Regions from separate parts of the Pseudoalteromonas piscicida genome, predicted to be linked through region 2. Evidence: predicted binding sites of a transcription regulator. Region 2 holds the regulator's gene; the other holds the start of a gene.
The links. Region 2 encodes FliA, which starts transcription of late flagellar genes. Its sites were predicted from a motif close to CTAAAGNTNNNNNNNNNNNNGCCGATA; they were not measured.

Region 1 (3,886 bases), 1.5 Mb from region 2:
GAGCTGGAATAATGATTATTTGGGCAAGAATACTTTGCCAAAGATACATCTTATCTTTAACAGCCCAGTAAGCAATAATTGCCATAAAGGCAATGTCTGAAAAGGCCCAATAGATATATCGGTAGATTCTATCTGGATCAGCCGCCCTAATGTAATCAGCGTTAAACGCCCCCAAAACGTAAAAAATAGCAATAAGGCTGGCGTATCGAAGCGCCTTTACATCTCGTACCAACAAACACAAAAAAACAGCCACGAATGAGACCCATATGCTGTAATCTACAAAGAAGAGCCTAACAGGCTCCCAAGCTAACCACATAGACCGTTAACGACCCACACTTGGCTTTTTTTCATTTTCCTCGTCGCCGCCTGAGCCGTTATCACCTGGTAATCTATAATTTTTAATGTTCATCATTTTATCCTTATCGAGAGTTTGTAGAGCAGCTAGAACTTTAGCGAATTCCCTGTAACTTGGCAATAAACTGTAATTAATTTTGCCTCACTTCAATAGGGTCTGACTCTTTAGGTTTACCCTGTAAAATTGAGATTTCAACACGCCTATTGCGGCGTCTATCAGCATCGCTGTCATTGGGAACAAGCGGTCTGGTGTCTGCGTGACCAACCACGACCATTCTGTTCTTATCAAAACCACGAACACGCTCCATCACAGTCGCAACAGCGACCGCTCTCGTCGCCGATAAATCCCAGTTATTGGAGTAAAGTTCGTTAGTGACTCTAAAATCGTCCGTGTGACCCGAAACAGTAATTTCACCGGGTACATCTTTAAGTAATTCTGCAATTTCAGCAATCACAGGTTCAAACTTAGGTTGTAAAAACGCACTGCCTGCAGGGAAAGAACCATTCTCTTGAATACGAATAATGATTTGTTGTCCTAGTGACTCAAGCTCAATTGCACCATCCATTATTTGCTTCTCTAGCTGCTGCGCAATCTTTTTAACAAGCTCGTTTACTTGCTCTTGGTCTGCAGAAGCAATTGCTTGCGTTGACGCCATTTCCTGTGCAGTACTGGCCGACTCACCACCACGCTTATTGCCGCGCTGCTCTTGCCGACCACCCGCAGACGATTCATCACCGGCCTGAAACTCAAGCATCTGTTGCGTCATTTCTACGGTTTGCTGTTGAATCGTTTCAATTGGTGTTGGCTCTGGCTTACCTGGGGTAAATTCCATCGCGATAACGCTGGTACCTTTAGGGATATCCTTTACTTCAATTTTATTTTGCACACCAAAAGCAAACTTCATCGATCCTGCAATTTGCTTAAACTTCAGCACGTCCATTTCGGAGAATGCCAATAGCAGTACGAAGAAGCACATTAACAACGACATGAGATCAGCAAACGTTCCCATCCAGGCCGGAAGACCTGGAGGGGGCATTTACATTCTTTCTCATCTGACATGATTATTCCTCAGCCTCAGCGCCACGTTTAGACTCAGGCAAATAATTTTTCAAGATGCCTTCAATAACTTTTGGGTTTTGACCATCTTGAATGCCTAAGATTGCATCTAAGATAAGGCGCTGGTTTCGCTCTTCTTCATCTTTACGAAGCTCAAGTTTAACCTGAATAGGGATCGCTACCACGTTAGCTAAGAACGCACCATACAAAGTTGTTAAAAGTGCAACGGCCATAGCTGGCCCGATTGCTTTCGGGTCGTCCATGTTAGACAACATAGCCACCAAGCCTATGAGAGTTCCGATCATGCCCATCGCAGGCGCAATATCTGCGAGGGATTTAAATAAACCCGCGCCTAGTTCATGTCTTGAAGACGTCAGGGAAATATCTTTTTGCAGTGTGGCACGTACAACATCAGCATCATGACCATCGACTAGCATATCGACGCCTTTACGCATAAACTGGTTGGGAATTTCGGCTTCTTCTAATGCTAAAAAACCACCTTTACGCGCAGAATCAGCAAGCTCAACGGCTTTCTCAATCAGCTCCTCTGGGGTTTCAATCTTAAACATAAAGGCCTTTCCGGCCACTTTACCAATTCCGAAAAACTGTCCAAGCGTAAAGTTAGACAATACGATAAAAATTGAACCACCAAATACGATAACGACGGAAGGCGTGTTATAGAACATAGCGATCTGGCCATCACTACTTAGTACCATGGACATTACAATTAAACCTATGGCACCCAGGATCCCTATTACCGTTGCTAAATCCACATGTCCTCCGGGGGAAGTTATTTGTGATAAATCACGCAGTTATTATTGTTTGAGTTATCGGCAAGTTTTTCTACAACTTAACACTATTATATTAAAAAGTGTTTAAAATGCGAGTTTATAGCAGATCTTGTAATGCCGATACTCGGTCAGATCAAAAAGTCTCTGGTTTTTTTGACCTTGGCGCGCAATCCCCCTAAAATTGCCACACTTTTACTTTACGGGTCAGCGTGACATATGGCGGTAAAAAAACCTGATAACTTGAGCTTTGAAGAGGCCATGCAAGAGTTGGAACAAATCGTTGCAGACATGGAAAACGGTAGCCTACCTCTCGATCAAGCACTTAAACAATTTGAGCGTGGGATAAAGCTCGCAAAAGCGTCAAACCAAAAACTTCAGCAAGCTGAGCAACAGGTCGCTATTTTGATGGGCGAAGATGAGCAAGCACAATTACAGTCATTTGATAACGAAGCCTAATGTCAGCAAAACTACAAGAAAAGCTCCTGTTTGCTAAAACTCGTGTTGAGAACACCGTTTTACACTATTTTGATAGTGTGCTTGATACCGAAGAGAATATAAAAGCTGCTACTCGTTACAGCATAGAAAATGGTGGTAAACGTTTACGACCATTTTTAGTGTATTGCACTGGTGAGCTATTTGGTGCGGTTCCAGCAGACTTAGACAAGGCCGCCGCCGCCATAGAGTGCGTTCATAGCTATTCGTTGGTGCACGATGATTTACCCGCAATGGATGATGACGAACTTAGGCGTGGCCGTCCAACTTGCCATATTCAATTCGATGAAGCGACAGCTATCTTAGCCGGTGATGCCTTACAAACTCTGGCTTTTGAGCTGTTAAGTGAACATCAATTCGCAGTAAACCAACATGCCCAAATAAAAATGATTTCAGTGCTAGCCAAGGCATCGGGTCTACAGGGCATGGTTGGCGGTCAAGCGCTTGATATAGCCGCGACCGATCGTTCAATTACCATAGAGGAACTTGAACGCATTCATAAGCTAAAAACAGGTGCGCTGCTAAGCTGTGCTGTAGAGCTTGGGATCTTATGCGGCAATCCAGAGCGAGTTACGGAGCAAGCATGTAATGCAATACGCACTTATGGTCGTGCAATTGGCCTAGCATTCCAAGTCAGAGATGACATTCTTGATGTAGAAGGTGACACGATAGTGCTTGGTAAGCCACAGGGTTCTGACTTGGAACATAATAAGTCTACCTACCCTGCATTGTTAGGTTTAGAGCAAGCAAAAGAAAAAGCCGAACAGTTGATAGATGAGGCACTGGATGCACTTACAGTAATCGACGGTGACACAGAAATACTTGCAGATTTAGCAAAATACATCATAGATCGAGAATATTAAGCTGACGTATAAAATAACTGCGCCAAGCTAAGAAAATAGTCACAAGTACTTTGTAAACGCTGGCTAACATAATATCATGGCCAGTTAGTGAAGAATTTTAATAATTATGAAGTGAACCACGCGAGGAATTGCGCTGAGATTCACTTAGGACTCTGATAAATACCATGAAACTTGATAGTAGCAAGTATCCTTTACTCGCGTTAATTGACGACCCAAGTCAACTCCGTCAATTACCCCAGCACAAGTTAACCGCGTTTAGTGATGAGCTTCGCGAGTATTTGCTGAACTCAGTCTCTCAAAGTAGCGGTCATTTTGCATCTGGCTTAGGC
Region 2 (3,886 bases):
CATCAAACACGTTCTCTGCACCGTGACAGGCATCAACCAGTTCGGTCATGCCGAGGAAGCCTGCTCCACCTTTTACAGTATGGAAGCCACGGAAAATCGCATTGAGAAGTTCTTTATCTTCAGGATTATTTTCTAGTTCAACAAGCTGTTCAGATAACAGTTCTAATATTTCGCCTGCTTCAACAAGAAAGTCCTGCAAGATATCTTCATCGACTTCAAAGCTCATACACACTCTCCAACTAGAAGCCTAAACTAGATAGTAAGTCATCGACTTCGTCTTGACCAGAAACCACATCATCTCGCGATTCAGCGTCAATAATTGGACCTTCAGGCCCAGACAATTCATCACTGATAATCTCAGCTGTTTTTATTTCGCTTTCATCCGCTTTCACTGCAGCTGAAGGCGCTTCATCTGAAGTCCCAAATGCAGTCAGCAGGTGAATGAGACTATCTTCTACTTCTCTCACAAGCTCAATGACGCGGCGGATAACCTGCCCAGTCAAATCCTGATAGTCTTGAGCCATCAGCACGTTAGTCATCAAACCTTGTAATTCGTCTGTACGTGTCTTTGAAGTCTGCATAAAGCTGTCGAGATCATGACACAGAGACTTAAACTCACCGAGTTGAATATCTCTGCTCATCAACCGATCCCAAGTTGGCTTTATTTGTGCTAACTCATCCGCAAGATTTTGCGCAAGAGGTAAGCTTTCTTCGACCGCGTCCATCGTTTTATTAGCAGCGTTTTCTGTCATTTCCATAACATAATTAAGACGCTGCTTGGCGTCAGGTATAGCCTCTGTCGTGAGATCTGAGAGTCGAGTATCCAGCTCAAAGTTCTTCAAGGACTCGTGTAATTGGCGAGTTAGCTTTCCAACTTCCGCAAACAACTCCGATTGCTCTTTGTTAGCAGCTTCTAAAATCAGCTGGTCAGCTTTTTCTTGTTCACCTTGCTCTAGGAGCTCAACAAGTTGCTTGGCTTGTTCAAGTGTAATTTGCGGCGCAGCATTTACAGACATAGGCCATATCCCCTTGCTGTTTAGCCTAGTCGCTCAAATACTTTTTCAAGCTTAGTTTTGAGCGTGCCTGCAGTAAACGGTTTGACAATATATCCGTTTACCCCAGCTTGCGCTGCTGCAACAATTTGTTCTTTTTTCGCTTCTGCGGTAACCATCAACACTGGAATGTGCTTAAGCTTTTCATCTGCGCGTATAGCACGAAGCAGATCAATACCCTGCATGCCTGGCATGTTCCAATCAGTTACTACAAAGTCAAACTCCTGATTTTGTAGCATCGGAAGTGCTGTACTACCATCATCAGCTTCTTGAACATTGGTAAAGCCTAAATCTCTTAATAGGTTTTTGATTATTCTTCTCATAGTAGAGAAATCATCAACCACGAGAATCTTCATGTTCTTATCCAAAACTTCCTCCAGTGAGGTTCGAACCCAACTATTTTATGTACTCTAATTTATCCAGTCATTGATTTTAGCTTTAAGCTTTATCATTGCCTGACCGTGAATTTGGCTTACTCGAGATTCACTGACATCTAGAATGGCACCAATCTCTTTTAAATTCATTTCGTCGTTATAGTAAAGTGACAAAACCAGAGCATCCCTTTCGGGTAACGCTTTGATAGCTTTTACTAAAGACTCGTTAAAACGTTCATTTTTAACGTTATTAAACGGTTTGTCTAGCGCAAAATCGCTGTTTGCCGGGGTTATCACATCTTCATCAACCCCAAGATCCTCAATGCCGATAACTTTACTTGCATTTACATCATGTAAAATATGATGGTACTCATCTAAAGATATATCAAGTTTTTCAGCGATTTCAGTGTCTTTTGGTTCTCGACCAAGGAGAGATTCTAACTCAGAGATGGCCTCAGCAACCATTCTGCTATTTTTGTGAACAGAACGAGGGGCCCAATCACCGCGGCGGATTTCATCTAGCATTGCACCTCGAATGCGGATCCCCGCAAAGGTCTCGAAACTAGCTCCTTTAGTTGCATCGAAATTTTTAGATGCCTCAATCAATCCGATCATTCCTGACTGGATGAGGTCGTCGAGTTGCACACTTGCCGGAAGTCGAGCAATCAGGTGGCACGCCACTTTTTTGACAAGTGGAGCATGCCGTTCAACCACCTTATGAATGTGGTCTGAAGTTTGATATCCCGCAGCTCTATTGACCGGAGAAGCCATAATCACCCGTTTACAAGTTGTTCAATGAAAAATTCTAGATGACCGGAAGGTTGATGCGGAATTGGCCATTTAACTGCCTTAGCGGCAAGTCCCTTAATCGCAATCGCCGCAGGGGAGCTCGGAAATAAATCTACGATAGCTCTTTGTCTGCGAGATGATTTACGCATGTTTTCGTCAAACGGTACGGTGGCCACTAATTCCAGTGCAACATCAAGAAAACGGTCTGTAACTTTTGAAAGTTTAGCAAATAATTCTTGCCCTTCACGCATACTGCGAACCATATTGGCAACAATTTTAAAACGGTAGACACCATGCTCTCTGCTTAAAACTTTGATCAACGCGTAAGCATCGGTAATGGAAGTCGGTTCATCACACACAACAACCATCACATCCTGTGCAGCTCGAGAGAAGCTCAGAACCATATCTGAGATACCTGCTGCAGTATCAACAATTAATACATCAAATTGGGTGTTAAGCTCGCTAAATGCGCGAATAAGTCCTGCATGCTCCGCAGGAGTCAGCTCTACCATATTTTGAGAGCCTGAGGTCGCCGGCACAATTTTGATACCTGCGGGACCTTCTACGAGAATCTCATCGAGTTCACACTCCCCCGACAACACGTGTGACAGATTCTTTTCTACCCTTAGACCTAACATCACATCACAGTTTGCCAAGCCCAAGTCCGCATCTAAAACGAGAACTCGCTGTCCTTGTTGGCCCATAGCGATGGCAGTATTGAGCGAGACGTTGGTTTTACCCACCCCACCTTTTCCACCGGTCACGGCTATTACTTTTACACCCTGGTTGCTATTTTGACTCATTCTACGCAGGCCACTTGCTTGATCTAAAACTGTGTTAATCATACATTCCTACTGACTCTGACGCTACAGGTACACGTCGAGAGTGCTGTGCTTTTATTCTTTTTAAATACAATTGCTCAGCCTTTTTTACTAGCTTTTGAGCATTTGCTACACGAATGTCTTCCGGCACTCGCTGACCGTTGGTAAGATACCCTATTGGCAAGCGATTTTGAATCGCTATACTAATTATCTCACCTAAACTTAGACTTTCATCAAGTTTTGTGAAAATACAGCCACTTAAATTTACTTTTTTGAAGTGTCTTACTGTTTCTTGTAACACATTCATCTGTGCTGTCGCACTCAATACTAAATAGCTGCGAATATCTACTCTCGCGCTGCGCATTAGTGTATTTAACTGTTCTGTTAAGCGCAAATCTCTTTGACTCATTCCCGCAGTATCTATTAATACTAGACGCTTATTGCGTAAATGATAAAGCACTTCTGCAAGTTCATTTGCATCTTTAACTTGTTTAACCGGACAACCAATGATTCTACCATAGGTAGCTAGCTGCTCGTAAGCGCCAATTCTGTAAGTATCAGTGGTTATTAGCGCTACTTTATCTGCACCGTATTTTTGTGCGCCTAATGCCGCTAATTTTGCAACCGTTGTAGTTTTACCAACACCAGTTGGACCCACCATTGCAAATACTCCACCTTGACGAAGAATATCATTGTTGGTGGTGTGCATTTGGTTAATTACCATATTCAACAGCGCATCCCAGGCTTCTTTACGAGAGACATCATCAGGGATAAAACACGCCATTTGCTCAGCGACATCTTTATCTATCCCCATTCCTTCAAGACGGTCTACAAGGCACGCGCGGGTTGG

Region 1: pomA (flagellar motor protein PomA) is a predicted target of FliA. The motif match lies at 2,240-2,266, and genes of this name have one in related genera.

What each region holds. Positions count from the first base shown of each region.
Region 1 is NZ_CP021646.1:761,497-765,382, reverse strand. Features, by position in the region: gene B1L02_RS03620 (hypothetical protein) at 1-253, opposite strand, end outside; partial or broken gene B1L02_RS03615 (flagellar motor protein MotB) at 486-1,414, opposite strand; gene pomA (flagellar motor protein PomA) at 1,417-2,184, opposite strand; gene xseB (exodeoxyribonuclease VII small subunit) at 2,419-2,658, shown strand; gene ispA ((2E,6E)-farnesyl diphosphate synthase) at 2,658-3,557, shown strand; gene dxs (1-deoxy-D-xylulose-5-phosphate synthase) at 3,722-3,886, shown strand, end outside.
Region 2 is NZ_CP021646.1:2,304,506-2,308,391, forward strand. Features, by position in the region: partial or broken gene B1L02_RS10770 (chemotaxis protein CheA) at 1-226, opposite strand, end outside; gene B1L02_RS10775 (protein phosphatase CheZ) at 240-1,016, opposite strand; gene cheY (chemotaxis response regulator CheY) at 1,037-1,420, opposite strand; gene B1L02_RS10785 (RNA polymerase sigma factor FliA) at 1,463-2,197, opposite strand; gene B1L02_RS10790 (MinD/ParA family ATP-binding protein) at 2,200-3,060, opposite strand; gene flhF (flagellar biosynthesis protein FlhF) at 3,053-3,886, opposite strand, start outside.